One region of the Kitasatospora sp. NPDC048540 genome, then DNA from elsewhere that is predicted to be linked to it. Evidence: riboswitches for the same ligand, from Rfam matches in the RefSeq annotation. Region 1 holds a riboswitch; each other region holds the start of a gene.
The links. Region 1 has a riboswitch for thiamine pyrophosphate ahead of thiC (phosphomethylpyrimidine synthase ThiC). Riboswitches for the same ligand answer to the same signal wherever they lie in the genome.
Positions count from the first base shown of each region.

Region 2: linked by a shared signal. The riboswitch ahead of AB0D08_RS30285 (cytosine permease) and the one ahead of thiC (phosphomethylpyrimidine synthase ThiC) in region 1 are both predicted to bind thiamine pyrophosphate.
Region 3: linked by a shared signal. The riboswitch ahead of thiO (glycine oxidase ThiO) and the one ahead of thiC (phosphomethylpyrimidine synthase ThiC) in region 1 are both predicted to bind thiamine pyrophosphate.

Region 1 covers NZ_JBEZIR010000029.1:71,506-81,695, forward strand. Annotated here, with positions in the region: gene AB0D08_RS14485 (hypothetical protein) at 1-231, opposite strand, end outside; gene thiC (phosphomethylpyrimidine synthase ThiC) at 325-2,151, opposite strand; TPP riboswitch at 2,147-2,280, opposite strand; gene AB0D08_RS14495 (hypothetical protein) at 2,413-2,637, shown strand; gene AB0D08_RS14500 (flotillin family protein) at 2,791-4,257, shown strand; gene AB0D08_RS14505 (VC0807 family protein) at 4,334-5,017, opposite strand; gene AB0D08_RS14510 (ketoacyl-ACP synthase III) at 5,218-6,228, shown strand; gene AB0D08_RS14515 (glycosyltransferase family A protein) at 6,225-6,965, shown strand; gene AB0D08_RS14520 (class I adenylate-forming enzyme family protein) at 6,981-8,438, shown strand; gene AB0D08_RS14525 (cytochrome P450) at 8,435-9,487, shown strand; partial or broken gene AB0D08_RS14530 (NAD-dependent epimerase/dehydratase family protein) at 9,490-10,190, shown strand, end outside.
Region 2 covers NZ_JBEZIR010000102.1:19,425-29,614, forward strand. Annotated here, with positions in the region: gene AB0D08_RS30265 (Ig-like domain-containing protein) at 76-1,278, shown strand; gene AB0D08_RS30270 (histone deacetylase) at 1,316-2,032, opposite strand; tRNA gene AB0D08_RS30275 (tRNA-Ser) at 2,260-2,347, opposite strand; gene AB0D08_RS30280 (trypsin-like peptidase domain-containing protein) at 2,408-4,075, opposite strand; TPP riboswitch at 4,328-4,479, shown strand; gene AB0D08_RS30285 (cytosine permease) at 4,470-5,831, shown strand; gene AB0D08_RS30290 (glycerophosphodiester phosphodiesterase) at 5,981-6,838, shown strand; gene AB0D08_RS30295 (hypothetical protein) at 7,233-7,712, shown strand; gene AB0D08_RS30300 (DUF5926 family protein) at 7,896-8,882, shown strand; gene AB0D08_RS30305 (bifunctional DNA primase/polymerase) at 9,125-9,841, opposite strand.
Region 3 covers NZ_JBEZIR010000001.1:277,381-287,570, reverse strand. Annotated here, with positions in the region: gene thiE (thiamine phosphate synthase) at 1-48, opposite strand, end outside; gene AB0D08_RS01495 (Rv2175c family DNA-binding protein) at 45-410, opposite strand; gene AB0D08_RS01490 (FAD-dependent oxidoreductase) at 457-1,662, opposite strand; TPP riboswitch at 1,741-1,853, shown strand; gene thiO (glycine oxidase ThiO) at 1,847-3,025, shown strand; gene thiS (sulfur carrier protein ThiS) at 3,022-3,231, shown strand; gene AB0D08_RS01475 (thiazole synthase) at 3,237-4,034, shown strand; gene pknB (Stk1 family PASTA domain-containing Ser/Thr kinase) at 4,123-5,868, shown strand; gene AB0D08_RS01465 (sulfite oxidase-like oxidoreductase) at 5,906-6,535, opposite strand; gene bfr (bacterioferritin) at 6,729-7,208, shown strand; gene AB0D08_RS01455 ((2Fe-2S)-binding protein) at 7,230-7,466, opposite strand; gene AB0D08_RS01450 (class II 3-deoxy-7-phosphoheptulonate synthase) at 7,664-9,013, opposite strand; gene AB0D08_RS01445 (anthranilate synthase family protein) at 9,324-10,190, shown strand, end outside.

The sequences.
Region 1 (10,190 bases):
GACGGTGAGCAGGCCGCGTTCGGCGAGGCCCACGGCTGCCGCGGCCAGCCGCGGTACCAGCGCCAGCTGTTCGTCGCGGGTGTAGCTCCGCGGGGGCGGGGCGTCGTCGGCGCCGGCCCAGCGGAGGTCGATGCCGTACTGCTGGACGGTCCCGGCCAGGCGCGACTGCCACAGGCCACGGCGGATCAGTGTCTGCTCGGCCGGGCTCAGGGTGTTCCAGGGCTGCTGCACGACACGGATCATCCCAGGCCCGGCACGACGTCGGCGCCGCGCCGGGAAGCCCCCTCCTGCCTCCCGGTGCGGCGCCTGGTCGGTGGCCGCCGGTCAGTCGGCCAGCGGCAGGTAGACCCGGTTGCCCTGGGCGGCGAACTCCTCGGACTTGGCCTGCATGCCGGCCAGGGCCTCGGCTGCGTAGCCGGAGCCGTCGACCGCGGTGGAGCCGTCGCCGTGTTCCGCGCGGATCTGCTGGGAGATCTTCATGGAGCAGAACTTGGGGCCGCACATGGAGCAGAAGTGCGCGGTCTTGGCGGGTTCGGCCGGCAGGGTCTCGTCGTGGAACTCGCGGGCCGTCTCCGGGTCGAGGGCCAGGTTGAACTGGTCCTCCCAGCGGAACTCGAAGCGGGCGTCGGACAGTGCGTCGTCCCAGGCCTGTGCGCCGGGGTGGCCCTTGGCGAGGTCGGCCGCGTGGGCGGCGATCTTGTAGGTGATGACGCCGGTCTTGACGTCGTCCCGGTTGGGCAGGCCCAGGTGTTCCTTGGGGGTGACGTAGCAGAGCATCGCGGTGCCCCACCAGGCGATCATCGCCGCGCCGATGCCCGAGGTGATGTGGTCGTACCCGGGCGCGACGTCGGTGGTGAGCGGGCCGAGGGTGTAGAACGGTGCCTCGTCGCAGATCTCCCGCTGGAGGTCCATGTTCTCGCGGATCTTGTTCATCGGGACGTGGCCGGGGCCCTCGATCATCACCTGGACGTCGCGCTCGCGGGCGATCCGGCCGAGCTCGCCGAGGGTCTGCAGCTCGGCGAACTGCGCCTCGTCGTTGGCGTCGGCGATGGAGCCGGGCCGCAGGCCGTCACCGAGCGAGAAGGTGACGTCGTAGGCGGCGAGGATGTCGCAGAGTTCCGCGAAGTTGGTGTACAGGAAGTTCTCCCGGTGGTGCGCCAGGCACCAGGCCGCCATGATCGAGCCGCCGCGCGAGACGATGCCGGTCTTGCGGCGGGCCGTCAGCGGGACGTACCGCAGCAGCACGCCGGCGTGGACGGTCATGTAGTCGACGCCCTGCTCGCACTGCTCGATGACGGTGTCGCGGTAGACCTCCCAGCTCAGTTCCTCGGCCTTGCCGTCGACCTTCTCCAGTGCCTGGTAGAGCGGCACGGTGCCGATCGGCACGGGGGAGTTGCGCAGGATCCACTCGCGGGTGGTGTGGATGTTGCGGCCGGTGGAGAGGTCCATGACGGTGTCGGCGCCCCAGCGGGTGGCCCAGGTCATCTTCTCCACCTCCTCCTCGATCGAGGAGGTGACGGCGGAGTTGCCGATGTTGGCGTTGATCTTCACCAGGAAGTTGGTGCCGATGATGGCCGGCTCCACCTCGGGGTGGTTCACGTTGACCGGGATGACGGCCCGGCCGCGGGCCACCTCGTCGCGGACGAACTCCGGCTCCAGCCCCTCCCGGATGGCCACGAACTCCATCTCCGGGGTGATCACTCCCTGCTTCGCGTAGGCGAGTTGGGTGACCGCCGCGCCGGCCCGGCCGCGCAGCGGGCGGCGCGGGCGGCCGGGGAAGACGGCGTCCAGGTTGCGGAGGTTGCCGCCGCGCGGGGCGGTGTGTTTGATCCCGTCGTCCTCCGGGCGGGCCTCGCGCCCGTCGTACTCCTCGACGTCGCCGCGCTGGCGGATCCAGGGATCGCGCAGCGCCGGCAGGCCGCGGCGGACGTCCGGCTCGTAGGCGGCGTCGGTGTACGGGCCGGAGGTGTCGTAGAGCGGTACGGTCCGGCCGTTGGTGAGGTGGACCTCGCGGTACGGGACCCGCAGGTCGGGGCGGGACCCCTCGCGGTAGGCCTTGTGCCAGGCTGGGGTCGGGTAGCCGGTGGCGGCGCTGCTGACCTGGCCCGTCGTGCTGCGGGCAGACTCCTGCTGTGCATCAAAGATGGTCATCTGACCTTCTACTCCCTACGCCGGCATTACCCGGTCCAGGTTCCTGCGGTCGGCGCAGCGGCTGGCCCGTCGTCCGACGTGCCGGTCAGCGCCCTCTCAGCCCGGTGCTCCGAGCTCCCGTTGTTCGCAGACGGTTTGCCTGCGTAAGACGTCCAACACGGTAGCGGGCCGTCCGGTCCAGGTCCAGACGTGTTCCGGCCACCGGACGCGGGCCGGGCCGGAACTCCGCCCGCCGGCGGCAGCGGTGGGAGACTTGGCCGCATGGTCGGGTTGACGGGACGGGTGACGGGCAGGGTCGGGGCCGGCCTGGTCGGCGAGGTGCTGGTCCATGTGCCGCAGCGGCAGGGGTCGGAGGCGTTCCTGGCGTACCTGGCGGTGCCGGGGGACCCGCTCGCACCGGGCACGCCGGTGGTGGTGCTGGAGTACCAGCCGCCGCGCACGGTCTACGTCGCCGCGGCGTATCCACCTTCCTTACCTGGCTCTTGACGCAATCTTGACGCCCTTGGAGCACGATCAGGACACCCGGCCCTTCCCAAGCGATCACGGCAGGCGAAGAATCTGCTGCTGCCACCGCGTTCCGCGCCGTCCTGCACAACAGCGCGCAGCCACGGAACCGGTGTGCCCGAAGGGGGAAAGCCGATGCTGATCGGCATCGCGGGGGCCGTGGTGGCCTCCATCGTGATCGTGATCGTGCTGTTCAAGCTGATGTGGCGGGTGGCCGAGCCCAACGAGGCGCTGGTCATCTCCGGGTCGAACCACCGCACCGAGGGCGTGGCGGACGGGCTGGGCTTCCGGATCGTCACCGGGCGCGGCACCTTCGTCCTGCCCGGTGTCCAGGCGGTCCGCAAGCTCTCGCTGGACCTGAACGAGGCCGAGCTGGACGTCGAGTGCGTGACCTCGCAGGGAATCCCGGTGCACGTCAAGGGCGTTGTGATCTTCAAGGTGGGCGACGACACGGTGTCGATCGCCAACGCCGCCCGCCGTTTCCTGGACCAGCAGAAGATGATGGGCCAGCGGGTGCACAACGTGTTCGCCGGTCATCTGCGGTCCATCGTCGGCGGGTTGACGGTCGAGGACATGATCCGCGACCGGGAGCGGCTGACCGGGGAGACCCGGGCGGCGTCCGGGTCCGAGATGGAGAAGCTCGGCCTGATCATCGACTCGCTGCAGATCCAGGAGATCCTGGACCCGACCGGCTACATCACCAACCTGGCCGCGCCGCACGCCGCCGCGGTCCAGCGCGACGCCCGGATCGCGGCCGCCGAGGCCGACCGGCGGGCCACCGAGGCGGAGCAGGAGGCGTTCGCCCGCAAGGCCGAGGCGACCCGCAACTCCGGTATCCAGCAGGCCGGTTACCAGGCCGAACTGGAGACGGCGACGGCCCGGGCGCTGCAGGCCGGTCCGCTGGCCCAGGCGGCCGCCCGGCAGGAGGTCGTGGTCCAGGAGACCAAGGTCGCCGAGTTGGAGGCGCACCGCAAGGAGCAGCAGCTGCAGGCGGACGTCCGCAAGCCCGCCGACGCCCGGGCGTACGAGACCCGGACCAAGGCGGAGGCCGACCGTGACGCGCGGATCTCCGCGGCCGAGGCGCTGGCCCGGGAGACCGAGCTGAAGGCGGGCGCGGAGGCGAACCGGGTGAAGATCGCGGCGACCGCGGAGGCAGAGGCGACCAGGGCGCGCGGACTGGCCGCGGCCGAGGCGACCAAGGCGACCGGTCTGGCGGAGGCGGCGTCGGCGGAGGCCCGTGGTCTGGCGCAGGCCGAGGCGGCGCGGGCGCTGGGTCTGGCGGAGGCGGAGGCGATCAAGGCCCGGGCCGCCGCGCTCGCGGAGAACCAGGAGGCGGTGGTCGCGCAGCAGCTGGCCGAGAACTGGCCGGAGATCGTCCGGGCCGGCGCGGAGGCCTTCGGCAACGTCGAGCACATGGTGCTGCTGAACGGCGCGGACGGGATGTCCGACATGTTCGCCAAGGCGCTGACCATGGGCGGTACCGGCCTCGGGCTGGCCCGGCAGCTGCTGGGTGCGATGAGCAACCCGAAGGAGGGGGTGAAGGACGGGCCCGCCGCCGAGAAACCGGTGAGCCTGCCGATCCCGGTGCAGGACGCGTCCTGACCCTGGGGAGCCCGAGGTGCCCGTCCACCGGTCGCGGTGGGCGGGCACGGGTGTTCGCGGAGTGGATCGGGAGGGGTCAGCGGGCCTCGGCCCCGGCCTCGGCGATGACCTGCTCGGCCATCCGGCCGGCGAAGACGTTGCCGACCAGGACGCCGAGGCCGATGGCGCCGACCAGCATCACGGTGCTCAGCCAGACCATGGTCTCCAGCGGCACGGTGTAGGCGCCGACCACCTTGGCCACGCACTCGGCGACCAGCAGCGAGCCCCAGGCGAGCGAGAAGTTGCGCTCGTTGCGGCGGAAGGCCGCCGAGGTCGCCAGCAGCCGGTCCCAGGCGGCGGACCGGGCGGCGTCGCCCTTGACGATGAAGGGCCGCAGTCCGGCGGTCATCAGCGGCCGGCCGAGCAGCGCCGTGACGATCATCGAGCCGCCGATCACGCTGCTGACCGCGCCGTCCTTGGCGAGCATCAGCCGGGGGTCGCCGGCCAGCGTGGACAGGGCGAGGCCGGCCACGTTGACCAGCAGCATCAGCAGGGCGAGCGAGTTGACCGAGCGGTCCCGCACCAGGGCGCCGACGGTCCGGACCACCGGCACCGCGCTGCTGATGGCGAGCGAGGCGACCAGGCCGAGGCCGAACACCGCGTGGGCGGTGTAGTAGGCGCCGAGCGGCACCGCGATGTCGACGGCCAGCGGCCGCAGGGCGGCGAGCGCCCCGGAGCCGGCCTTGCGGCGGATGTCCGTGCTGGTGGTGATGGTGGCCATGGTCCTGTTCCCCGTTCGTCCCGGTGCTGCTCGGCTCGCTCTCTGCGATGTCCCAACTCTCGCCTGCGGCAGGGGCTGCGGGTCAGTGTGCGCTGTGCGGGAAAGTGCATGACGGATGTCACGGCCGAGCCCGATCGCCTGTCACCGATGAGTACGGGTACTCAGGTCCACCCCCTCGCCGAGCGGCCAGGATGGCGGTCATGGACCTCCGGATACCGAAGGTCGGCATCACCGCCGTGGGCGCCTGCCTGCCGGCCCGGGTGCTGACCTCGCAACAGCTCCAGGACGAGGTGACGGGCGGCAGCGGCCTGCGACTGCCCGAGGGGGTGTTCGAGAAGGCGACCGGCATCCGTACCCGGCACTTCGCGGCGGACGGCGAGTACGCCTCCACGCTGGCGCTCGGGGCGGCCCGGCAGGCGCTGGACGGCGCGGGGCTCGACCCGCTCGACCTCGATCTGCTGGTGTTCGCCTCGGCCACCCGGGACGTCTGCGAGCCCGCGACCGCGCACCTGGTGCAGGCCGAACTCGGCTCCCGGGCGCACGCGTTCGACCTCTCCAACGCCTGCAACAGCTTCCTCAACGGCATCGACACCGCCCGGGCGATGATCCTGGCCGGCCGGGCCCGGCGGGCCCTGGTGGTCACGGGGGAGACGCCGAGCCGGGCGATGCGGCGCGACCCGGGCGGCCTGGCCGACTTCCGGGACTCCTTCGCCGGCTACACCTTCGGCGACGCGGGGGCGGCCGTGGTGGTGGAGGAGGTGGAGCACGGCGGCATCCTGGACGTGGAGACCGAGACCGCCTCCGAGCACTGGGAGGTCGGCGGCATCCCGAGCGGCGGCTCGCGCCACCCGCGCGGCGACGAGTACAGCTACTTCCGGGGCGGCGGCAAGGAGTTGCGCGGTGTCTTCGAGCGGATCGGCGCCGACATCCTGACCCGGACGGCCGCCCGCACCGGGCTCGGCTGGGACGCGTACGCCCGGGTGCTGGTGCACCAGGTGACGCTGCCGTACCTGGAGCGGTTCGTGGAGCTGACCGGGGTGCCGGCCGAGAAGCTGGTGGTCACGGTGGACCGGCTGGGGAATCTCGCCAGCGCCACCATCGGCGTCCAACTGGAGCTGATCAGACCGGGATTGCGGACCGGGGACCGGGTACTGATGGTGGGTCTGGGCGGCGGGGTCAGCCTGACCACGATGGTCTGGGAGGTGTCGTGACCGAGCTGTGGGTGGTCGTCCCGGCGTACCAGGAGGAGACCCGGATCGAGGGCGCGCTGCGGGCGCTGGCCGCCCAGCGCGACCTCGGCTTCACCCTGCTGGTGGTGGACAACGGCTCGACGGACCGGACGGTGGAGCTGGTCCGGGCCTTCGCCGGGCGGGCGCCGTTCCCGGTGGAGGTGCTGGTGGAGCCCGAGAAGGGGGTCGGCTGCGCGGTCGACACCGGCTTCCGGCACGCCATCGCCCGGGGGGCCACGCTGCTGGCCCGCACCGACGCGGACTGCCTTCCGCAGCCGGGCTGGACGGCCGCCGCCCGGGCCGGGATGCTCGCCTGCGGCGGCCTGGTCTGCGGGCACATCACCGCGCGCCACGACGAGCACGGGCCAGTGGGGCGGGCGGCGTTCCGGGTGCTGGTGACGCTGGGCGCCGCCTTCGGGCGGATCCGTCCGGCGCACCGCCGCCGGCACGGCTACCTGGTGCCGTACCGGATGCACGCCGGGAACAACATGGCGGTCACCGCGGAGCTGTACCGGGCGGTCGGCGGGATGCCGCGCCGGCCCTCGCCCACCGACCGGGCGTTCATCAACCGGGTGCGCCGCCGCACCACCGCGATCGTGCACCGCCGGGACATGGTGGTGCAGAACTCCACCCGCCGGATCCGCGCCTACGGCGTGCTCGGCACCGCCCGCTGGTACCTGGAGCGCGGCGCCGGGCCACGCTCCACCGACCCGCGCTGACGAGGGGACCGGACCATGCTCGACCGGCTCGACCGCACCCTGCGCGAGGGCGCCGACCGGCCCGCCCTGCTCGGCTGCACCCGGACCGGGGCCGTCACCGTACGGGCCCGCTGCGGTGAACTCGCCGATCTGGCGGATGCCTTCGCCGCCGCCCTGCACCACCGGTACGGCCTGCGGCCCGGGGACACCCTCGGTGTCGCCGTCCGGCCGGGGCCGCGCGCGCTCGCCGTGCTGCTCGCGGCGCACCGGCTCGGCCTGCGGGCCGCCGTGCTCGACCCGTCCGCCGGGCCCGAGGTGCTGCTCGCCCGGCTCGCGCTGGCCCGGCCGGCCCTGGTGCTGGCCGACGCCGCCGCCCAGGCGGTGGCGGGCTGGGCCCGGCCGCTGGCCCGGCGGGCGCACCTGGCGCTGCCGCCGCTGGCCGAGCTGGGGCCGGTCGCCACCGTCGGCCCGCGCCGGCCGGGCTGCGCGCCCGCGCTGACCGGCGGGCCGGGTGGGCCGCCGCCCCGGTACGACGGTGACGGCGACGCCGTGATCGTGTTCACCTCCGGCACCACCTCCGCGCCGCGCGCCGTGGTGCACACCCGGGCCACACTGGCCGCCGGGATGCGCACGGTGGACGGCCTGGTACGGCCGGGGCCGGGCGCGGCGGTGCTCGGCGGCACCTTCTTCGTACTGGTCCCGGCACTGGCGGCGGGGGCGTCGGTGGCGCTGTCGGCCCGCTCACCGAAGGTGCTGGGCCGTCAGCTGGCCCGGCTGCGGCCGGACGAGACCTATCTGACGCCGCCGCAGCTGCGCGGGATCGGCTCGTTCACCGGCCGGGTGTGGACCGGTTCCGCGCCGGCCGGCGCGGAACTGCTGCGCCGGGTCAAGCGGCTGGGCGCCCGGGAGGCCTGGGGGGTGTACGCGCTGACCGAGCTGTTCCCCGCGGCGGCCGTCGAGGAGGGCGAGAAGTCGGCGTTCGACGGCGACGGCGATCTGCTCGGCCACCCGCTGCCCGGGGTGCGCACCGCGCTGACCGGCGACGGCGAACTGCTGCTCGCCGGCCCGGCCGCCCGGGACCGCTACCTGGGCGAACGCCCCGACCCGTGGGTGCGGACCGGCGACCGGGCGCGAATCACCGCGGACGGCCGGATCGTGCTGGCGGGGCGCTGCAAGGACATGGTCCTGCGGCGCGCCGAGAACATCTACCCCGGCCTGTACGAGCCCGCGCTGCACCTGCCCGGGGTGGAGCTGGCGGTGCTGGTCGGCGTCCCGGCCGGGGACGGCGACGAGCGGCTGGTCGCCCTGGTGCAGCCCGCGCCGGGCACCGACCGGCGGCGGCTGCGCGGCGCGTTGCAGGGCCCGCTGGAGCGGATGGGGTCGGCCCGCCCGGACGCGCTGCTGTTCGCGGACGTGCCGCTGGCCGGCCGCTCCCGCAAGCCCGACCGGGCCGCCGCCGCGCGGCTGTGCGCCGAGGAGCTGGGGCTGCGGTGACCGCCGTCCCGGCCCCGGCGGGGGACCGCGCGGCCCGACAGAAGGACCGCCTGGTCTACCTGCGCAGCCACCCCGTGCTGTTCGCGCTGCTGTCCGCGACCCGGGGCCGGCCGGTGGTGCGGCTCGGCCGTACGGTGCTGGTGCACGGCCCGGACGCGTACCGCGAGGTGCTGACCTCGCTGCCGCTGGACCGGACCGCCGACGGCACCACCGGCGGGGCGGCCGCCCGGCTGAGCGGCGGCGGGCTGCTGTTCGACCAGGACGGTGCCGGGCACCGCGCCGCCCGGCGCCCGCTCGCCGCGCGGCTCGGCCGCCAGGGCGTGGAGCGGCTGCGGCCGGTGTGGCAGGAGGTGTTGGAGCGCCGGCTGGCCGTGCTGGACGGGCCGGTGGACCTGGTGCCGGTGGTCCGGGAGCTGGCCGGGGCGAGCGCGGCCGTGCTGACCGGCTCCGACGCCGACCCGCTGGTGCTGGCCCGGGCGGCGGCCGGGGCGGCCTCGGCCGCCGCCGGGGAGCACCTGCCGGGGCTGCTCCCCCGGCGGCGGGGCCACGGCGCGGCGGCGGCGGCCCGGCTGGCCGCGCTGCTGCCCGACCCGCTGGACGCGATGGTCGCGGTGGCCGCCGTCAACACCACCGTCGCCGCGCTGCCGCGGGCCGCCGCCTGGTGCGCCCGGGCGGGTCTGTGGCCGCGGGTCTCGCCGGAACTCGCGGTCGAGCTGCTGCGGCTGACGGCCGCTTCGCCGGTGCTGCCGCGGGTCGCGGCGGCGGACGGTGTGGTCGCGGGCTGCCCGGTCCGGCGGGGTGACCGGCTGGTGCTGGTCGCCCGGCACGCCGCCGAGGCGCACCGCGCGGTGCCCGAGCGGCCGGCCGCCGCCGCGCAGGCGGTCTTCGGCGCCGGCCCGCACGCCTGCCCGGGGGCGGCGCTGGCCCGGACGCAGCTGGCGGACTTCCTGGCGGCGCTGGCCCCGCACCGGCCGCGGGTGCTGCGGGCGCGGGTGGACCGCCGTTCGGCGCTGCCCGGGTATGCCGTGCTGCTGGTGGGGAGGGGGTGAGGATGCGGATCGCGGTCACCGGGGCGAGCGGTTTCTGCGGCTCGTACGTGGCGCGGGCGGCCGCCGCGGGCGGGGCGGAGGTGCTGTGCGTGGGGCGCCGGCCGGGTCCGGTGGGCCGGCACGTGTTCTGGGACGCTGCGGCCGGGGTGCCGGAGCTGGGCGGGGCCGACCTGGTGGTGCACTGCGCGGCGGCCGTGGGCGATCACCCGGTGGGGTCCCTGGCCGAGGCCGGGCAGTACGAGGTGAACGTCGGCGGCACCGGGCGGCTGCTGGTGGCGGCGGCCGGCCGGCCGGTGGTGTGGGTGAGCAGCGCCAGCGTGTACAGCCCCCGGCCGGGTGGCGCGCCGGTCCGGGAGAGCCACCCGACCGTGGACGGCCACCTGAACGGGTACGGGCGCAGCAAGGCGCTCGGTGAGCGGCTGGCGCTGGATGCGGGCGCGGTGGTGCTGCGGCCGCGGGCGGTGTACGGGGTGGGGGATCCGCATCTGGTGCCGCGGCTGCTGGCGCGGGTGCGCGGGGGTGTGCTGGCGCTGCCGGGCCGGGATGTGGCGCTCAGCCTGACGGCAGTGGAGAACCTCGCGCAGGCGGCGCTGGCGGCGCCCGGGTGGCCGCCGGGCGCGTACAACGTGGCGGACGCGGTGGCGTACCGGCGGGACGAGGTGGTGCGCCGGATGCTGCGGGCGTACGGGGTGCGCGCCCGGAT
Region 2 (10,190 bases), on a different contig from region 1:
GGGTACGGGAGCGCGAGCGACCGGGGCGGCCCGCCCGCGGGCGGGCGCCGGACGGACGGACACACAGGGGGAAGCATGACCAGGCGGACGGCGGCTGCGGTGGCGGCGGCGATGCTGAGCGGGGCGCTGCTGGTGACCGGGTGCGGCGGCAAGGGCGGGGCGGGCGGCGCAACGGCGGCCCTCGGTGCGGGCGGCGGGGCCTCCGCCGCGCCGGCCGCCAAGACCTCGGCCGCGGTGGTGGCGATCGAGCCGAAGGACGGCGCCACCGACGTGGCCCCCGGGGCGCTCAAGGTCTCGGTGGCGGGCGGCAGGCTGACCAAGGTCACCGTCACCGACGCCACCGGCACGCCGGTCGACGGCACCCTCGCCGCCGACGGGCTCGGCTGGGTGCCCGCGAACGGGCTGGCCGTCGGGACTGCGTACCGGGTGAGCGCCGAGGCCGCCGACGCGGGCGGTCTGACCACCACCGCGACCAGCGCCTTCACCACGCTGACGCCCGAGCGGACGATCGGCGCCGACGACAACGTGGTCACCGGGAACACCTTCGGCGTCGGCATGATCGTCTCGGTGCAGTTCAAGGGCGAGGTGAAGGACAGGGCCGCCGCCGCCAAGGCCGTCACGGTCGAGGCCTCGGACGGCACCGTGGTCAAGGGCCACTGGTTCCCCGGCAACCGGCTCGACCTGCGCCCGGAGACCTTCTGGAAGCCCGGCACCACCGTGAAGGTGCACTTCCGGACCAAGAACGTCGAGCTCTCGCCGGGGGTGTACGGCGCCACCGACCGGGACGAGCAGTTCACCATCGGCCGCTCCAAGATCAGCGAGGTGGACGCCGCCGCCCACCGGATGGTGGTCAAGAAGGACGGCTCGCCGGACCAGGCCATCCCGATCACCGCGGGCGCCGACGACAACCCGTCCTGGAACGGGACCATGGTGATCTCCGAGATGCACCTGATGGAACACATGAAGTCCGAGGGCGTGCCCGGCCTCAAAGGCAAGCCGTACACCGCCGACGACCCGCACGCGATGCGGCTCACCGCCACCGGCACGTACGTGCACGGCAACCCGAGTGCGGGGCCGGCGGTCGGCCGCAGCAACATCAGCCACGGCTGCATCGGCCTGGTCGACACCGCGGCGGGCGACCCGAACTCCACCGCGGGCAGGTTCTACGCGGACTCGATGATCGGCGACGTGGTGAAGGTGCGCGGCTCGATCAAGAAGGAGGCGCTCGCCCCGGACAACGGCCTGAGCGGCTGGAACATCGACTGGGCCCAGTGGTAGCCGGTCCGGCCGGCCGTTCGCCGAGCGGGCGGGCCGGTCACTCGCCGAGCGGGCGGGACGCCGCGAGCACCCGGGCGACGCCGTCCGCGCTCCAGGCGCCGGCCGCGCCCGGTCTGCTGCTCAGATAGGCCGCGGACCTGGCCGTGTCCCACCCGTGCGCCTCGCGCAGCCCGGCGGCCAGGACCCGCAGGTACGCGGCGGTCGGCGCGTTCAGCGGGGCCTCGGCGCGGCGCCACGGGGCGGTGAACGTCAGCACCGGCCGACCCGCCAACCCGCCCACGCAGAGCACCGTTTCGTACCGGTCGGGGCCCAACAGGGCCCGCCCGTCGGCCAGTACCGCCCGCAGGTCCGGGTCCGGCCCGTCGCCGGGGGTGCGGCGCCGCTCCTGGGCCAGCACGTCGAGGAACTGGCCGGTCGTCAGGAGGTAGCCGCGGGCGGGCATCTCGCCATCGTCGTCCCCGTCCCCGTCGCCGTCGCCGGGATCGTAGAAGCCCATCCCGCCGCCCCAGACCGACGACTCCAGCGCGAAGTGCAGCCGTCCCGGCAGCAGCAGCGGGACGTCCGCGGCGGGCGGGCGGCGGTCCCGGCTGCCGGGGTGGTCACGGTCCCCGCCGGGCAGCCGGCCGCCGGCGAGGTAGCAGTTCAGCCGGGCGAGGGACATGTTCGACGCGTAGGCGGCGTACCAGACCCGCCCGGCGGCCGCGCCCGGCCGGGGCCGCGGCCCGGGGCGCCGTACCCCGCCCGTCGCAGTCATCGGCCCGCCCGCCCTCTCCGCCTCGCCGGTGCCCCGGCTCCGCATCGGCGGCGGCAGCCCGGGCGCACGATTGTCGGCCGCGGGCGGCGTCCGCGCACCCCACGGACCGGCGGGTCGGCCCACGGCCACCCACCCGGCGGAACCCGCCACCGCCGGACGCCCCCGGAACGGTGCCGGGCACGGCAACGGCCCCTGACCGTTCCTACCGGTCAGGGGCCGTTGTGCGGCGGAGAGCGTGGGATTCGAACCCACGGTACGGGGTCACCGCACGACAGTTTTCAAGACTGTTCCCTTAGGCCGCTCGGGCAGCTCTCCAGGCGGAGGCCAGCCTAACGGGTCCGGCGGGGTTCGGTGCACACCGTTTCCGGTGCCGGGTCAGTTGTCGCCCTTGCGCTCGCCGAGGGTGATGGTGGTCTTGGCGGTCTTGCCGTCGCGGGTGTACTCGACCTCGACCTTCTCGCCCGGCTTGTGCGTCCAGATCTCGCTGACCAGGGTGGGGCCGCTGTCGATGGCGATGCCGCCGAGCTTGGTGATCACGTCGCCCGGCTTGAGGCCGGCCTGGTCGGCGGGGCCGCCGGGGGTGACGGCCGGGGTGCCGCGGACGTCGGCGCTGGGGATCTGCGCGCCGTCGCCCTTGTAGTCGTCGTTGCGCAGCACACCGAGGATCGCGTAGACCGGCGTGCCGTCCTTGATCAGGGTCTCGGCGACCCACTTGGCCTGGTTGATCGGGATCGCGAAGCCGAGGCCGATCGAGCCGGCCCGGCCGGTGGAGCCGCCGGTGTTGGACTGGATCGCCGAGTTGATGCCGATGACCTGGCCGGAGGCGTTGAGCAGCGGGCCGCCGGAGTTGCCCGGGTTGATCGAGGCGTCGGTCTGCAGGGCGTTCATGTACGAGGACTGGGAGCCCATGTCGTCGCCGGAGGCGACCGGACGGTCCTTGGCGCTGATGATGCCGGTGGTGACGGTGCCTTCGAGCCCGTACGGGGCGCCGATCGCGATGGTGGCGTCGCCGATCGCGGTCTTGTCGGAGTCGCCGATCGGCAGCGGGACGAGCTTGTCCTTCGGCGGGTTGTCGAGCTTGACCACGGCCACGTCGTAGCCCTGGGCGCGGCCGACCACGGACGCCGGGTAGGAGGAGCCGTCGGAGAACTTCACCGTCAGCTTGCCGCCGCTCGCCGCGGGGGCGACCACGTGGTTGTTGGTGAGGATGTGGCCCTCGGTGTCGAAGACGAAACCGGTGCCGGTGCCGGACTCGCTGGAGCCCTGCGCCTTGATGGTGACGGTGCTGGGCAGGGCCGCGGCGGCGATGCCGGCCACCGAGTCGGGGGCCCGGTCGAGGGCCTTCTTGTTGTCGCCGACCGTCACGGTGGTGCTGGTGTGGCTGCTGGACCCGCTGCTGCCGTTGCCACCGCCGTCGGTCAGCGAGGCACCGATCGCGCCGCCGGCCAGGCCCGCCACCAGGGCGGCCGCGGCGACCAGGGCGATCAGCGAGCCGCGCTTCCTGCGGGGGCCGGGCGGCGTACTGCCGCCACCCCACTCGGACGGGTAGCCGGGCACGCCCGGGCCGCCGGTGCCGCCGGGCGGGGTGCCCCAGCCGCCGAGCGGGTGCCCGGCGCCGAACGGGTGGTGGCCGGGCTCGCCGGCCGGCGGGTTGCCCTGGCCGGGCGCGCCCTGGCCGAACGCGGCCTGCTCGGGGGTGACCGGCTGCTGCTCGGCCGGGCGGTGCTCCGCGGCGCCGGGCAGCGGCGGCGCGTACGGGTTGTGCGGGACGGCCGGCGGCGGGGCGTCGAGGTAGCCGGACGCCGGGGCGGCCGGGGCCGCGGGGATCACCGGCGGCGGCGCGTCGAGATAGCCGGGGGCGGCAGGGGCGGCGGGCTCCTGCGGGTCGGCCTGCTTGGACAGCGCGAGCGTGGGAGCGGATTCGACGACCGGCTGCGGCGCGGCGGCCGACGTGTGGTCGGTGGTCGGAGCACCCGCCTCTGGAACGCCGGAGGACTGACCCTCCTGCGGCCCGGTGGACCCACCCTCGTGTTCGGTGCTCACGGACGACCTCCATAGCTGACGGACTTGGCCATAGTTTTTCGCATAGCTGATTCAGTTGCCGTAAGGAGCCCCCTGAAGAAGTCATGAGAATGCTTAGGTGGTCCTGACGGCCCGCGGTACGGCCCTGGGCCGCGGTGGCTGCCACGGGTGCCCGGCCGTCGGAACTTCCGCGATTCGGAACTTCCGTGATGCGGACAGTGTCCCCCCTGGCCTTGGCGTTCGAGGCGGCGCCCGTTAGCCTGGCGCTCCAAACTGAAACGACGCGGGAGCTTGGACCCACCAGGCTGAGAGTGCGCTGTTCGACCGTACGCCATGGGTATCACGGCGGGGCGGGTCGAGGGAGCGCTGACCGCCGGAACCTGTCCGGGTAATGCCGGCGTAGGGAGTATCGGCCATGACGGCTGTTTCGCCTTCCCCTGCCTCCGACTCCGCGACCGCCGTCGCGGAGCGCGTCGAGGCCCCCCTGGTCCTCGACACCGCGCCGCCGCGGACGCTGGACTTCCGGGCGCAGTTCGCGCTCTGGGCCAACCTCGGGGTGAGCCTGATCGGCTTCTCCAGCGCCGCGACGGTGCTGGGGACGGCCGGCAGCGAGCTGTCGTTCGCGGCGTCGGTGACGGCGATCGTGGCCGGCACGGTGATCGGTACCGCGATGCTGGGCGTGGCCGCGCTGATCGGTGCCCGGACCGGCGCGCCCGCGATGGCGGTGCTGCGCGGGCTGTTCGGGACCAGGCTGTCGTACCTGCCGACGGCGCTGAACATCGTGCAGTGCCTCGGCTGGGGCGTGTTCGAGCTGATCACCATCGCGGGCGGGGCCCAGGCGGTGGCGGGCACCCAGGGCTGGCGCTGGCTGTTCGTGCTGCTCGCCGGTGCGCTCACCACGGTGCTGACGATCTGGCCGCTGGGCGCGATCGCGGTGCTGCGCAAGTACGTGGCCGTCGCGGTGGGGGTGGCGATGGTGTACCTGACGGTGCAGCTCGGCCGGCAGGGCTTCCCCGACCCGGGGGCGGGCAACTGGACCGGTTTCCTGACCGCGACGGACTACATCATCGCGGTGTCGATCTCGTTCGTTCCGCTGGCCGCCGACTACACCCGGCACTCGCGCACCGCGTCGGCCTCGTTCTGGGGCACCTTCTCCGGGTACTCGGTGGCGCAGGTGTGGTGCTACGTGCTGGGCCTGGTCGCGCTGCTGCAGGCCGAGGGCGACCCGAGCCGGATCTTCGAGTCGTTCACCGGGGTGACGGCGGGCTGGCTGTTCCTGCTGGTGCTGGTGGTGCGGGAGACCGACCAGTCGTTCGCCAACGTCTACTCGACCGCGATGTCGGTGCAGAACCTGCTGCCGCGGATCGACCGCCGGCTGCTGACCGGCGGGATCGGCGTGCTGGTGACGGTGCTGGCGCTGCAGATCACCGAGTTCACCGACTCGTACTACGCCTTCCTCGGTCTGATCGGCTCGGTGTTCGTGCCGCTGTTCGCGGTGCTGGCGGTCGACTACTTCCTGGGGGCCGGGCGCGACGGCTGGAACCTGGACCAGGACGCGCCCTCCCGGCTGGTGATGCTGGTGCCGTGGGTGCTGGGCTTCGCCGTCTACCAGTTCCTGGCGCCGACCCAGAACGCCGGCCGGTGGACCGCCTTCTGGACCGACCTGCAGTCCGCGGTTGGCTTCACCCCGCAGGCGTGGACCTCGGCCTCGCTGTTCGGCTTCCTGGCGGCGGCGCTCGCCACCTGGGCGACCACGCTGGTGCGCCGGACGGCCTGAGCCAGGACGGCCCGAGCCGGGCGGCCCGAGCGCGGGCGGACCGGCGGCCGGGCCGAGAAGTCCGCGAGCCGCCGCCACGGGGAGCTGTTCACCGCACGTTCCCCGTGGCGGCGGCTTCCCGACTTTTCGGCCCGCGTAGGGTGACCGTCGTGGACACCCAGCACCTCGGCTCCTCCGCCGCCTCCTCCGGCTCCTCCGACCGCAGCGCGGTCAAGGTCATCGCCCACCGCGGCTCCTCCGCCGCACTGCCCGAGCACACGATCGAGGCCTACCGGCTGGCGATCGAGGAGGGCGCGGACGGCCTGGAGTGCGACGTCCGGCTGACCGCCGACGGCGAGCTGGTCTGCGTGCACGACCGGACGGTGCGGCGGACCTCGGACGGCCGGGGCGTGGTGTCGGCGATGACGCTGGCTCAGCTGGGCGAGCTGGACTTCGGCTCGTGGAAGTCGCCGGGGTCGCCGACGCCGAGTTCGGTGCTGACCCTGGCGCAGCTGCTGGAGCTGGCGGTCGACGCCGGCCGGCCGATCGAGCTGGCGATCGAGACCAAGCACCCGACCCGGTACGCGGGACGGGTGGAGGCCGAACTGCTGCGGACGCTGGACCGGTTCGGGCTGCTTCCCGCCGGACCGGCCGACGGCGGGCGGGCCGAGGAGGCGGAAGGGGCCGCCCCGGCCGGGCCGAGCGTTCGGATCATGAGCTTCTCGGAGCTGGCGCTGCACCGGGTCCGCCGGGCCGCGCCCGCGGTGCCGACGGTGTACCTGCTGGAGCGGCGGCTGCCGCTGCTGGGCCGGACCGGGGTGCTGCCGGGCGGGGCGCGGATCGCCGGCCCGGGCATCGACCTGGTGCGGCGCAATCCCGGGCTGGTGCCGGCGCTGCGGCGGGCCGGGCACCGGGTGCACGTGTGGACGGTGGACGAGCCGGCCGACGTCGAACTGTGCCTGCGGCTCGGGGTGGAGGCGCTGATCACCAACCGTCCGCGCCAGGTGCTGGAGCAGTTGGGCCGCTGACGGCCGCTTCGGTCCCGACGGTTCCCGCGGCATTAGGGCGCGCGGGGGTGAAGGGGCGCGGAAGGGGGCGCAAAGTGCGGGACCGGGGTATTTCCACCCTGTTTCACAACAGACCGTGAGCATCTAATCATCTTTTGGGCACCGTGCGTTGCGATGCCGGAAATGGCCGTCAGGGATCGGTGAACGCTCGTTTCCGACGCATTCCCAGGGGGCATCCATCCCTCGGCAGAAGCCTGAAGGAGGTCCGGGGGTGGCGTTGATGGTGGCGCGTTCTGTGCCTGAGAAGGCCGGTCCGGCTTCATCGACCCTGGCGGTGCCGCACGGTCCGGCGAGCGTGGGCGTGGCGCGGCGGCGGTTGCGACGGGATCTGGGCGATCTGGAGATACCGGAATCGGTGATTGACGACGCCGTCCTGATCCTCTCCGAACTGCTCAGCAATTCCTGCCGGTACGCCCGGCCGCTGGTGCTCCCCCCCGGCCTCGACGAGGACGCGGAGGCGCTCGCGGACCGGCTGGTGGCGGTCGGATCCGCCGTCAGGCGCGGTACGGGCGGACAGGAACCGGCCGGCGAGGGCGACACCGACCCGGAGCCCGGCGCGGTGCTGGTCCGCTGGCGGACCCACGCGGACGGCCTGCTGACCCTGGAGGTCACCGACGGCGGCGCGGTCACCCGCCCGCTGCCGGCCCGGCCCTCGGTGACCGCCCGCGGCGGCCGCGGGCTGAACATCGTCGGCGAGCTGGCCAGTGACTGGGGCGTCCGGCACGCGCCCGGCCGGGTGACGGTCTGGGCGGAGCTGCCGGCCGACGGCCGCCGCCCCGTACCGGGTGCGGCCGTCCTGCCGGGCGGCACCGGGCCGCAGGCCCGCAGTGCGTAGGGCCGGTCCGGCGGATCTCGTCGGATCGGCGCGCGGCGGGGCCCGGCAGTGTCCGGGCCCCGTACCCGGGCGCACGGACCCGGGCCACCCGGACGGGTCACCCGCCTGCGGTACGCGGGGATGCGCCGGAATTCTCAGTAGGCTGCCCGGAGCAAGAGTCGCCGTCACCGGGAGAGCCGCACCATGGCCAAGAAGGCCGCCAAGAAGTCGCCGCAGCGCAGCCAGTCCACCACCGTGACCGCGGGCGAGGTGCCGGTCGTCGGCGCCCGGGAGATGTGCCCGTGCGGTTCGGGCCGCCGTTACAAGGCCTGTCACGGCCGGGAGGCCGCGCACGCCGTGCAGGAGCTGGTGCACCGCCCGTTCGAGGGGCTGCCGGGCGAGGCGGACTGGGTGGCGCTGCGCGAGCTGGTGCCCGCGGCGACGGTGCCGCTGACGCTGGCCGCCGGGGTGGCCGAGCAGGCCGAGGGCGAGGTGCCGTCGGTGACGCTGGCGACCGTGCTGCCGCTGGCCTGGCCGGCCCTGCGCCGTCCGGACGGTTCGATCCTGCTGGGCCTGCAGACCCAGTCCTCCTCCGGCGACCTGAGCCGGGACCTCGCGGACGCGCTGGAGCTGGCGCTGACCACCGCGCCGGGCAGCCCGGTGCCGTCCCGCCGGACCGTGCCGGGCGGCCGCCGGCTGCAGGAACTGCTCGACACCGGGGCGCCGTTCGTCCCGGTGGTGCACAGCGGTTTCGAGTTCTGGCTGGAGGACTCCGAGGCGGCCGAGGGTGAGGTGGCGGCCTCGCTGGAGCGGGCCAACGCCTCCGCGATCCCGACCGAGAAGCTCACCTCGGTGGCCTCCGCGTACTGGTGCGGCACCCCGGACAAGAACCACCTGCGCTGGGTCATGACGGTGCCGGAGGAGCAGCTGCTGGACGCGCTGGCCCGGCTGTCCACCGCGGGCGAGTCCTCGCTGGGCGAGGACACCCGCCTGGTCGGCTCGTTCCGCGCGCACGGGCTGACCGTGCCGGTCTGGGACCTGCCGCTGGAGATGACCGCGGCCGACTGCGAGAAGCCCGCCGCGGACTTCGCCGAGAAGCTCGCCGCCGCGCTGCGCGAGACCGCTCCGCTGACCGCCGAGGAGCGCCGCTCCCGGGCCAACCTGGTGAACCGTCAGATCACCCTGAACTGACGCCAGGAGTGCGCGCACCGGCGGCCGGGGATCGCCGCCGCCGGTGACGGCTGTCACAATTCAGGCACATCGGACCAGGTCGCGGAAGTTTCCAAGACCCGGTCCGCGTGGACAAATTGGCGCGCACGCGGATCTTTGTTACTGTTTTAAACAGTCCGGTCGCTGGTGCATCCCCCGTCGCCAGCGGCCGGGCCTTTCGTTTTTCCGGACAGTACGTCATCGCACCGCAGGAACGGTCCCGTTCAGAACGGCAGCCGGCTGCCGTCCGGCGCGGTGGTGGCGACCGCGATCAATCCTCCGAGCATCGCCGCGACTTGCGGGAGCCGGGTGGCGCCGGCCCGCGGCGGACGCACCCAGTGCACCGGCCCGGCGCCGGTGCGGGACGGCGGCAGCAGCAGGTAGCCGCCCGGCCCGTGGTAGCGCAACGAGCCCGGCACCCAGGCGCGTTCCGCCAGCAGCCCGCCCAACTCGTCGAGGGTGTACGGGGCGACCAGCAGCAGGTACCGGGACGGGGTGGCGAGCACCGGACCGAGCGGGACCCCGATCCGGTCGAACCAGGCGAGCAGCCGGGGACCGGCCGACGCGGGCACGCTCACCGCGCAGACCGTACGCCCGGTGGCCACCAGGACCGGCGCTCCGGGCGCGCGCCGCTCCCACCACCAGCGCACCATCCGCGGATCGGTGGTGGCCGCGAGCAGGGCCGGCTCGTGCGGGTGGGCGCCGGGCACCGGGCAGCAGACGTCCCCGCAGGCGCACGGACCGGCCGCGCCGCGCACCGGTCTGGCCCCCGGGACCACCGGCCAGCCGAGTTCGGCCGCGGCGAGCGCGGCCGCCAGCACCCGGCGGCGGCCGCCCGGCCGCCAGAACGCGGTGTCCCGCCAGAAGCCGGGCTCCAACCGGGCCGTGGGCCGCCACGACCCGGCCCGCCGCCACTGCTCCAGTCGACGTGTCCGACGCATGGGCACTCGTTCCTTTCCGCGACCACGGTGCTCGGGACCGTCGATCGGCGCGACGGCCGGCGGTTGCCGCACGGCCCGGCCGAGGTGACCCAGGGTTGGGTTGGGTGAGGGGCGGGGCCGGTGCGACCGGCCCGCTGGAACGAGAATCCCTCATACGTCCGGATGGACGCCTCCCCGCGCCGAGCGGTTCCACCGTACGAGTGAGCCGAACCCGGCCCGGCCGGTGCCCGAGGGTGCGGAGCATACGATCCGGACCGCCGCCTGACGGGCCGTCGGAGCGGCCGCCGGCCCGAGGGGGCACCGCCGGCCCGGTCCGGGCGGCGGTCCGCGGCGGGCGGACCGCGGCCGG
Region 3 (10,190 bases), on a different contig from region 1:
CAGGTAGAGCCGGGCGTCCGCCAGCGCGGTGCGGGCGGCGGCCGTCACAGCAGCATCGCCTGGGCGCGGCGCTTCACCTCGGTGCCCCGGTTCTCCCGCAGCGCCTGGATCGGGCTGCCGGGCAGCGACGGGTCCTCGGTGAACATCCACTCGAGGATCTCCTCGTCGTTGAGCCCGCAGTCGCGCAGCACGGTCAACGTCCCGACCAGGTGCTTCACCGGTCCGGTGGGCTCGATGAAGTCGGCGGGCACCTGCAGCGAGTTGTTCTCGCCACGGCGGACGGCCAGCAGGGTCCGGTTCCTCACCTGGTCCCGGACCTCGGTGATCTGCACCCCCCACAGCTCCGAGATGTCGGGCAGGTAGAGCCACGCGGGGACAAGGGCTTCAATCTTGGGATCAATCTTGCTCACGCCCCCAGCCTGCCACCTCCCGAGGCCCCCGCGCACCACCTCTCGGTCAGGCCCCCGGTCCGGCGGCCGCCGCCTTGAGCTGGACGGACGGGTCCGCGGCCAGGGCGCGGTCGAGCACCACCCCCCGGTCGATCAGCCGCTTGGCCTGGTTGAGGTCGCGCGGGCGGTCCACCGACAGGGCCGCGACCAGCGCTCCCTGACGCAGCCACAGCACCGACCAGGACGCCTCCTCGGGCGAGCCGCGGTGGATCAGCTCGTCGGCACCGGCGTGCCGGCCGGCGTACTGGACCATGCGCCCGAACTGCTCGGACCAGAAGTACGGCACCGGGTCGTAGGGGACGTCCGCGCCGAGCATCGCGGCGGCCGCGGCGCCGCCGGACTGCAGCGCGTGGTCCCAGTGCTGGACGGCCAGCCGGGCGCCGGAGCGGGCCGAGGGGTAGGAGACGCAGTCGCCCGCCGCCCAGACGCCGGGGGCGGTGGTGCGCAGCCGGTCGTCGACCAGGATCGCGCCGGCGGGGTCGAGCTCCACCGCGGACCCGGCCAGCCAGCCGGTGGCGGGGCGGGCACCGATGCCGACCAGCAGTTCGTCGGCGGCCAGCCGGGTGCCGTCGGTGAGCACCACCGCCGCGGGCTCGGCCGCCAGGACGCCGACCCCGCAGCGCAGGTCGACCCCGGCGGCGGCGTACCAGCCGGCCATCGCCGCGCCGACGGGTTCGGGCAGCGCGCCGGCCAGCGGCGCCGGTCCCGCCTCGACCACGGTCACCTCGCAGCCGAGCTGCCGGGCCACCGTCGCGGTCTCCGCGCCGATCCAGCCGGCCCCGGCCAGCACCAGCCGCAGGCCCGGGCGCAGCCGGTCCCGCAGCGCGAGCGCGTCGTCCAGGGTGCGCAGCAGGCGGGCGCCGGGCGCGCCGGGCAGCGGGCGGGGTGCGGCGCCGGTGGCGATCAGCAGGCCGTCGTACGGGAGCTCGCCGCCGTCGGTGTGCAGCACCCCGGGGTGGAGGGCGAGGGCGCGGCGGCCGGGCAGCAGGTCGATGCCGAGGTGGTCCCAGTCGATGTCGAAGGCGGTGCTGTCGGCCTGGCCGAGCAGCACGTTCTTGGAGAGCGGCGGCCGGTCGTAGGGGCGGTGCGGCTCGTCGCCGAGCAGCGAGATCCGGCCCTCCCAGCCTCCGCGCCGCAGGCCCAGGGCGGCCTGTGCGCCCGCCATGCCCGCCCCGACCACGACCACTCGTCCGGTTCTCTTCAGTTCGACCACCGGGTCAGCCTATCCAGCGGGGTGTCCACCCTCCGTACGCACCTTCGGGATGGGCGGCGCCCGGCGTTATGGTGGACGGGCACCTCACACGGGAGCCCGGTGCACCGGGCTGAGAGGCGGGCTGGTGCGGCCTGCGACCGTCCGAACCTGATCCGGGTCATGCCGGCGAAGGGAGTTACCGACTTTGGCACGGACATCTGTGGCCGGGACGCCGTCGGCGCGCACGCCCGACGTGCTGGTGATCGGCGGCGGGATCATCGGCCTGGGCGTGGCCTGGCGGACGGCGCAGCGCGGACTGGCGGTGGCGGTCGTCGACCCGGCGCCGGGCGGCGGGGCGGCGCAGGTCGCGGCCGGGATGCTGGCGCCGGTCACGGAGCTGCAGTACGGCGAGGAGCCGCTGCTGCGCCTCGGGATGGCGTCCAACGAGCGGTACGCCGGCTTCACGGCGGAGCTGACCGCCGCCACCGGCCTGGACACCGGCTACCGGCGGACCGGCACGCTGGCGGTGGCGCTGGACTCCGACGACCGCGAGGAGCTGCGCGAGCTGCTCGCCTTCCACCAGCGGCTCGGCCTGGAGTCGCACTGGCTGACCGGCCGCGAGTGCCGCAAGCTCGAGCCGATGCTGGCCCCGGGGGTGCGCGGCGGCCTCCAGGTGACGGGCGATCACCAGGTGGACGGCCGGCGGCTGGCGAAGGCCCTGCTGGCCGCGTGCGAACGCGAGGGCGTGGTGCTGCACCGGTCCGAGGCCGCCGCGCTGCTGGTCGAGGACGGCCGGGCCACCGGGGTCCGGCTGGCCGACGGCTCCTGGCTCACCGCCGGGCAGCTGGTGCTGGCGGCGGGCTGCCGCAGCCACCTGCTGCCGGGCCTGCCCGCCGGGGTGCTGCCGCCGGTGCGCCCGGTCAAGGGCCAGGTGCTGCGGCTGCGGATCCCAGAGCCGTACGCGCCGTTCCTGTCCCGCAACGTGCGGGCCGTGGTGCGCGGGCAGCACATCTACCTGGTGCCGCGGGCCGACGGCGAGCTGGTGATCGGGGCGACCAGCGAGGAGCTGGGCCACGACACCACCGTCACCGCCGGCGGGGTGTACGAGCTGCTGCGCGACGCCCACGAGCTGATCCCCGGCATCACCGAGCTGCCGCTGGCGGAGACCGGTGCCGGGCTGCGGCCCGGCTCGCCCGACAACGCCCCGCTGCTCGGCCCGACCGCGCTGCCCGGCCTCACCGCCGCCACCGGCCACTACCGCAACGGCGTGCTGCTCACCCCGGTGACCGCCGATCTGATCGCCGAGCAGCTGGCCACCGGTGTGCTGCCCGAACTCGCCGCCCCCTTCTCCCCCAGCCGCTTCACCGCAGAGGTCCCGTCATGAACCAGATTCCGCTCACCGTCAACGGCGAGCCCCGCGAGCTGCCCGCCTCGACCACGCTGGCCGAGGTGGTGGCCCAGCTGAGCAAGGCGCCCTCGGGGGTGGCCGCGGCGCTCAACGAGACGGTGGTGCCGCGCGGGTCGTGGCCCGCGACGGTGCTGAGCGCCGGCGACCGGGTGGAGATCCTCACCGCCGTCCAGGGCGGCTGAGCACCGTGGCGGACGACGTTCTCACCATCGCCGGGACGGCCTTCACCTCCCGGCTGATCATGGGCACCGGCGGCGCCCCCAGCCTGGACGTGCTGGAGCAGGCGCTGCTGGTCTCCGGGACCGAACTGACCACGGTCGCGATGCGCCGCGTCGACCCCGGCACCCAGGGGTCGGTGCTCGACGTGCTGACCCGCAACGGCATCCGGGTGCTGCCCAACACGGCCGGCTGCTTCACCGCCGGGGAGGCGGTGCTGACCGCCCGGCTGGCCCGCGAGGCGCTCGGCACCGACTGGGTGAAGCTGGAGGTGATCGCGGACGAGCGGACCCTGCTGCCCGACCCGATCGAGCTGCTGGACGCCGCCGAGACCCTGGTCGACGACGGCTTCACGGTGCTGCCGTACACCAACGACGACCCGGTGCTGGCCCGCAAGCTGGAGGACGTGGGCTGCGCGGCGATCATGCCGCTGGGCTCGCCGATCGGCTCCGGCCTCGGGATCCGCAACCCGCACAACTTCCAGCTGATCGTGGAGAACGCGGGCGTCCCGGTGGTGCTGGACGCGGGCGCCGGCACCGCCTCCGACGTGGCACTGGCGATGGAGCTGGGCTGCGCCGCGGTGATGCTGGCCTCCGCGGTGACCCGGGCCCAGGACCCGGTGCTGATGGCCGAGGCGATGCGCCGGGGCGTGGAGGCCGGGCGGCTCGCCCACCGGGCCGGGCGGATCCCGCGCCGGTTCCACGCCGAGGCCTCCTCGGCGATGGCCGGCCGGGCCGAACTGGACGTGCGGGAGCGCCCGGCGTTCTGACCGGGTCTCAACTTCGGCACAGACCGGCCCGTGACGGGCGGGCCCCGGGCCCGCCCGGGGCCTGCGCCTCTACACTCCTCTGGTGGACATGACGCTGCGCGACCCCCTGATCGGAACGCTGCTCGACGGCCGGTACCGGATCGAGCAGCGGGTCGCCTCCGGTGGGATGTCCACGGTCTACCGGGGGCTGGACACCCGGCTGGACCGGGTGGTGGCGCTGAAGGTGATGCACCCGTCGCTGGTCGGCGACAGCGACTTCACGGCCCGGTTCATCCGCGAGGCCAAGGCCATCGCCCGGCTGGCCCACCCCAACGTGGTCAACGTCTTCGACCAGGGCGCCGACGGCCAGACCGTCTTCCTGGCGATGGAGTACGTGCCCGGCTCCAACCTGCGGGACGTGCTGCGCGACCGGGGCGCGCTGTCGGTGCGGGCCGCGCTGGACGTGATGGAGCCGATCCTGGCCGCACTCGGCGCCGCCCACCGGGCCGGCCTGGTGCACCGGGACATCAAGCCGGAGAACGTCCTGATCACCGAGGGCGGCATGGTCAAGGTCGCCGACTTCGGCCTGGTCCGGCTGCTCTCCGGGGCCGGCGGCGAGGTCACCAGCACCACCGAGGCGGGCACCGTGCTCGGCACCGTCTCGTACCTGGCGCCGGAGCAGATCCGGCAGGCCCCGACCGACCAGCGGGTCGACGTGTACGCGGCCGGCATCCTGCTGTACGAGCTGCTCACCGGCACCAAGCCGCACTCCGGCGAGCACCCCGCCCAGGTGATGTACCAGCACCTGCACGAGCGGGTCCCGGCGCCCTCGCTGTCCGCCCCGGCGGTGGGCCCGGAGCTGGACGCGATAGTGGCCGCCGCGACCGCCCAGGACCCCGAGGCCCGGCCGTGGGACGCGGTGGAGCTGCTGGCCACCCTGCAGCGGGCCCGGCGCACGCTGAGCCAGGCCCAGCTGGACGCCGAACCGCCGGCCTCCTCCCGGCTGACCCCGCAGTACTCGACCGGCGAGGTCACCTCGGTGATCTCGCCGCCGGTGGAGCGGACCAGCGTGCTGGAGGTGCCGCCGGACCTGCTGCCGCCGCGCCCGCCGGTGGACGAGCCCGCCTCGCACCACACCGTTCAGCTGCGCCGGGTCCGCCCGCCGCGCCCGCGCCGCTCGCGCAAGCCGTTCGTCTGGGCGGGCGTGATCGCGGCCCTGCTGGCGGCCGTCGGCCTGACTACCTACCTGCTGTCGGGCGCGGTGTACACCACGGTGCCCGCCGTGCTGGGGCAGTCCCAGGCGCAGGCCCAGGCGACGCTCGACAAGGCCGGGCTGCACGGCACGTACGTCCAGGAGTTCAGCGAGTCGGTGCAGGCCGGGCAGGTGATCTCGACCGACCCCGGGGTCGGGCAGCGGGCCCGCAAGAGCGACTCGGTGCGGGTCGTGCTCTCCCGGGGCCCGGAGCGGGTCCAGGTGCCGGAGATCGCCGGCAAGCCGCTGGAGGCGGCGCGCAAGGCGCTCACCGACGCCCGGCTGACCCCGGGCACGGTGACCGAGGCGTTCGACGACGCGGTGCCCAAGGGTTCGGTGATCAGTGCCTCCCCGGCGGCGGGCGGGCAGCTCGCGGTGGGTGCGCCGGTGGCGCTGGTGGTCAGCAAGGGCCAGGTCCCGGTGCCGAACGTGGTCGGGATGGACAAGGACGCGGCCACCAAGGCGCTCACCGATGCCGGGTTCAAGGTGCAGACCGCGGGCCTCAACCTGTTCGGTACCGGCAAGGTCTCCTCGCAGACCCCGCCGGCCGGCCAGCCCCGCCCGCAGGGCACCGTGGTGACGATCTCCTTCAGCCTGTTCTAGGCCGCGCTGTTCTAGGCCGCGCGGCCGGGGAGCGGGCTCAGCGCAGCGGCCCGTCGCCGGGCTCCTCCTGGTACGAGTAGCGCTGCTCGGCCCAGGGGTCGGCGAGGTTGTGGTAGCCGCGCTCCTCCCAGAAGCCGCGCCGGTCGGCCCGCATGTACTCGACCGCGCGGACCCACTTGGGCCCCTTCCAGGCGTACAGGTGCGGCACCACCAGCCGGACCGGGAAGCCGTGCTCCAGGGTGAGCGGCTCGTCGTTGTGGTGGGTGGCGAAGACGGTGCCGGGGTCGGCGAAGTCGGCCAGCCGCAGGTTGGCACTGTACCCGTACTCGGCCCAGACCATCACATGGGTGACGCCGGCGGCCGGCGGGACCAGGTCGAGGACGGTCTTGGCGGCGACCCCGCCCCACTCGTTGCCGAGCATCGAGAAGCGGGTCACGCAGTGCAGGTCGCCGCGGACGGTGACCCGGGGCAGGGCGTGGAAGGCGGTGAAGTCCCAGCTGTGCTTCTCGGCGGAGGCGGTCGCGCCGAACACCTGGAAGTCCCAGCTCTGCGGTTTGAAGCGGGGCACCGGTCCGTAGTGCAGCACCGGCCAGCCGCGCTGCAGCCGCTGGCCCGGGGGGATCCGCGGGTCAGACGGCTGAGGCTGTTCCGGTTGGTGCTGACCCATCTCTCCATGGTGACAGACGGCGGGCGCCGCACCTCGCGCGCCCCTCGCGCACGCCCCCCCGATTGGCTGATATCGGACAATACGACACATGTCCGAGTGAGTGTGAACTTACTGGAATTACCGGCCGCAAGGGTGCCACGATGCCACCAACCGCGGTAGCGCGTGCGACGCATGGGACAAGGAAGGCACCGCCATGAAGGGCGACCCCGAGGTCATCGAATTCCTCAACGAGCAGCTCACCGCCGAGCTGACCGCGATCAACCAGTACTTCCTGCACGCGAAGATGCAGGAGAACAACGGCTGGACCAAGCTCGCCAAGTACACCCGGCACGAGTCCTTCGACGAGATGAAGCACGCCGAGACGCTCACCGACCGGATCCTGTTCCTCGACGGCCTGCCCAACTACCAGCGGCTGTTCCACGTCCGGATCGGGCAGACCGTGAAGGAGATGTTCGAGGCCGACCGGCAGGTCGAGGTCGAGGCGATCGACCGGCTGCGCCGGGGCATCGTGGTGATGCGCGCCAAGAACGACGTCACCTCGGCCAACATCTTCGAGGACATCCTGGCCGACGAGGAACACCACATCGACTACCTCGACACCCAGCTCGAACTGCTGGAGAAGCTCGGCGAGCCGCTCTACCTGGCCCAGCTGATCGAGCAGCCGGAGTCCTGACCCGCCCCCGCCCCTAGGGCGCTACGCCGCCAGCGGCGCGGAGTCCGGCTCGGCGAGCCCCAGCCGGGCCGCCAGCCTGGATGTCGGGCACGGGCGCGCACCGTGCTCCCCGAGCAGGGCCTGGATCCGCCGCACGCAGGAACCGCAGTCGGTGCCGGCCTTGCAGCCCTTGGCGATCTGGCGCGGAGTGACGGCGCCGGCCTCGATCTCGTCCTTCACCTGGGCCTCGGTGACCGCATGGCACATGCAGACGTACATCGCGGTCTCTCCCGGTGGTGCTGGCGGTGCTGGACGGTGCCGACGGTACGGCGAGCAAGATCAGCAAAGCCTTGCCTTACCTCGCTAAGCCTTACCTTACCCGGCGATCGGTGCAGGAAAAAGCCCCTCCCCGCTCGGATCGTCCGAGCGGGGAGGGGCCTTCGTCACACCGGCGCGCCCTGGCGCCGTCGGCAGGCTCAGTGGCTGCGGTACATCTCCGCCACCAGGAACGCCAGGTCCAGCGACTGGCTGCGGTTGAGCCGCGGGTCGCAGGCCGTCTCGTAGCGCTGGTGCAGGTCGTCCTCGAACACCTCGTCGCCGCCGCCGACGCACTCGGTGACGTCGTCACCGGTCAGCTCGACGTGGATGCCGCCCGGGTGGGTGCCGAGCGCGCGGTGCACCTCAAAGAAGCCCTTGACCTCGTCGAGCACGTCGTCGAAGCGGCGGGTCTTGTGGCCGGTCTCGGCCTCGTAGGTGTTGCCGTGCATCGGGTCGCAGATCCAGACCACCTGGGCACCGGTGGCGGTGACCTTCTCGACCAGGTCGGGCAGGTGATCGCGGACCTTGCCCGCACCCATCCGGGTGATGAAGGTGAGGCGGCCCGGCTCGCGGTCCGGGTCGAGGCGGTCGATCAGGGTGAGCGCCTCGTCGACCGTGGTGGTCGGGCCGAGCTTGACCCCGATCGGGTTGCGGATCTTCGAGGCGAACTCGATGTGCGCGTGGTCCAGCTGCCTGGTCCGCTCGCCGATCCAGACCATGTGGCCGGAGACGTCGTACAGGTGGCCGGTGCGCGAGTCCGTCCGGGTCAGGGCGGTCTCGTAGTCCAGGATCAGCGCCTCGTGCGAGGAGAAGAACTCGACCGTCTTGAACTCCTCGGGGGCGACCCCGCAGGCGTTCATGAAGGCCAGCGCGTTGTCGATCTCGCGGGCCAGCTTCTCGTACCGCTGCCCGGCCGGCGAGTTGCGCACGAAGTCCTGGTTCCAGGCGTGCACCTGGCGCAGGTCGGCGTAGCCACCGGTGGTGAAGGCACGGACCAGGTTGAGCGTCGCCGCGGACGCGTTGTACATCCGCTTCAGGCGCTCCGGGTCCGGGATCCGGGACTCCGGGGTGAACTCGAAGCCGTTCACCGAGTCGCCGCGGTAGACCGGCAGGGTCACACCGTCGCGGGTCTCGGTCGACTTGGAGCGGGGCTTGGAGTACTGCCCGGCGATCCGGCCGACCTTCACGACCGGCACCGAGGCCGCGTACGTGAGCACGGCGGCCATCTGCAGCAGGGTCTTCAGCTTGTTGCGGATCTGCTCGGCCGAGACCCCGTCGAACGCCTCGGCGCAGTCACCGCCCTGCAGCAGGAAGGCCTCACCGCGCGCGACGGCACCGAGCCTGGCGCGCAGCTGGTCGCACTCGCCGGCGAAGACGAGCGGCGGATACGAGGCGAGGTCCGCAAGGGTCTTGCGCAGTGCCTCTTGGTCCGGCCATTCAGGCTGCTGCGCCGCGGGCAGGGACTGCCAGGAGTGGCCAGTCCTCGATGTCTCAGTCGTCACGGTCACAGGATCAAGGCTACGGGGTGCGACAACCGGATTGTGACGACCGACCGCTGGGTGAGACATCTGCTGGACATTTCGGTGATCGGGTTCACACCCCCGGCCCATCGGTTACGCTCGTGCCCATGAACGCGCCGCACACCCTCTGCTGGTGGTGGACCAACCCCTCGGGTGGTCCACGAATCGCGCGTCCCTGAGACGACACGACGGCCGCCCCCCGGGGCGGCCGTCGGCGTATCGAGGCTCTGACGGCCCTCCCGGACAGCGGACCGGAGCACAGCTCCCCGCCCACCCTCCCGGAAGGACAGCCGCACCCGTGACCACCACCGGCCCCGCCGCCCTGCTCGCCCGTCTCACCTCCCCCGGCGCCCCCGCCTTCGCGGTGCTGCACCGCCGCACCCCCAGGCTCGCGCCGGACACCGTCGAGGTACTGCTGGGCACCGTCGGCAGCCACGACACGCTGGCCGACCTGCCGGTGCGCACCGGCCTGCCCGCCGACGGGCCGCGCCACGACCTGCTCGCCCTGGTCCCGTACCGGCAGATCCGCGAACGCGGCTTCGAGGTGCACGACGACGCCACCCCGCTGCAGGCGCTCGCCGTCGAGGAGCAGTACGCCTTCCCGCTGGCCGACCTGCTCGCCGCGCTGCCGCAGCAGCCGGTCCGGCTGGAGGGCGGCGGCTTCGACATCGACGACGAGGAGTACGCCGGCATCGTCCGCCGGGTGATCGAGGACGAGATCGGCAACGGCGAGGGCGCCAACTTCGTCATCCGGCGCGACTTCCGCGCCCGCCTCGACGGCTTCACCACCGGCACCGCGCTCACGCTGCTGCGCCGGCTGCTGGAGCAGGAGCGCGGCGCGTACTGGACCTTCCTGGTGCACACCGGCGACCGGGTGCTGGTCGGCGCCTCGCCGGAGGTCCACGTCCGGCAGTCCGGCGGCACGGTGGTGATGAACCCGATCTCCGGCACCTACCGCTATCCGGCCGGCGGCTCCGACCTCGACTCGCTGCTCGCCTTCCTGCACGACCCCAAGGAGCTGGAGGAACTCACCATGGTGGTCGACGAGGAGCTCAAGATGATGTGCACCGTCGGCGACCTCGGCGGCCAGGTGCTCGGCCCCCGGCTCAAGGAGATGGCGCACCTCGCGCACACCGAGTACGAGCTGCGCGGGCGCACCTCGCTG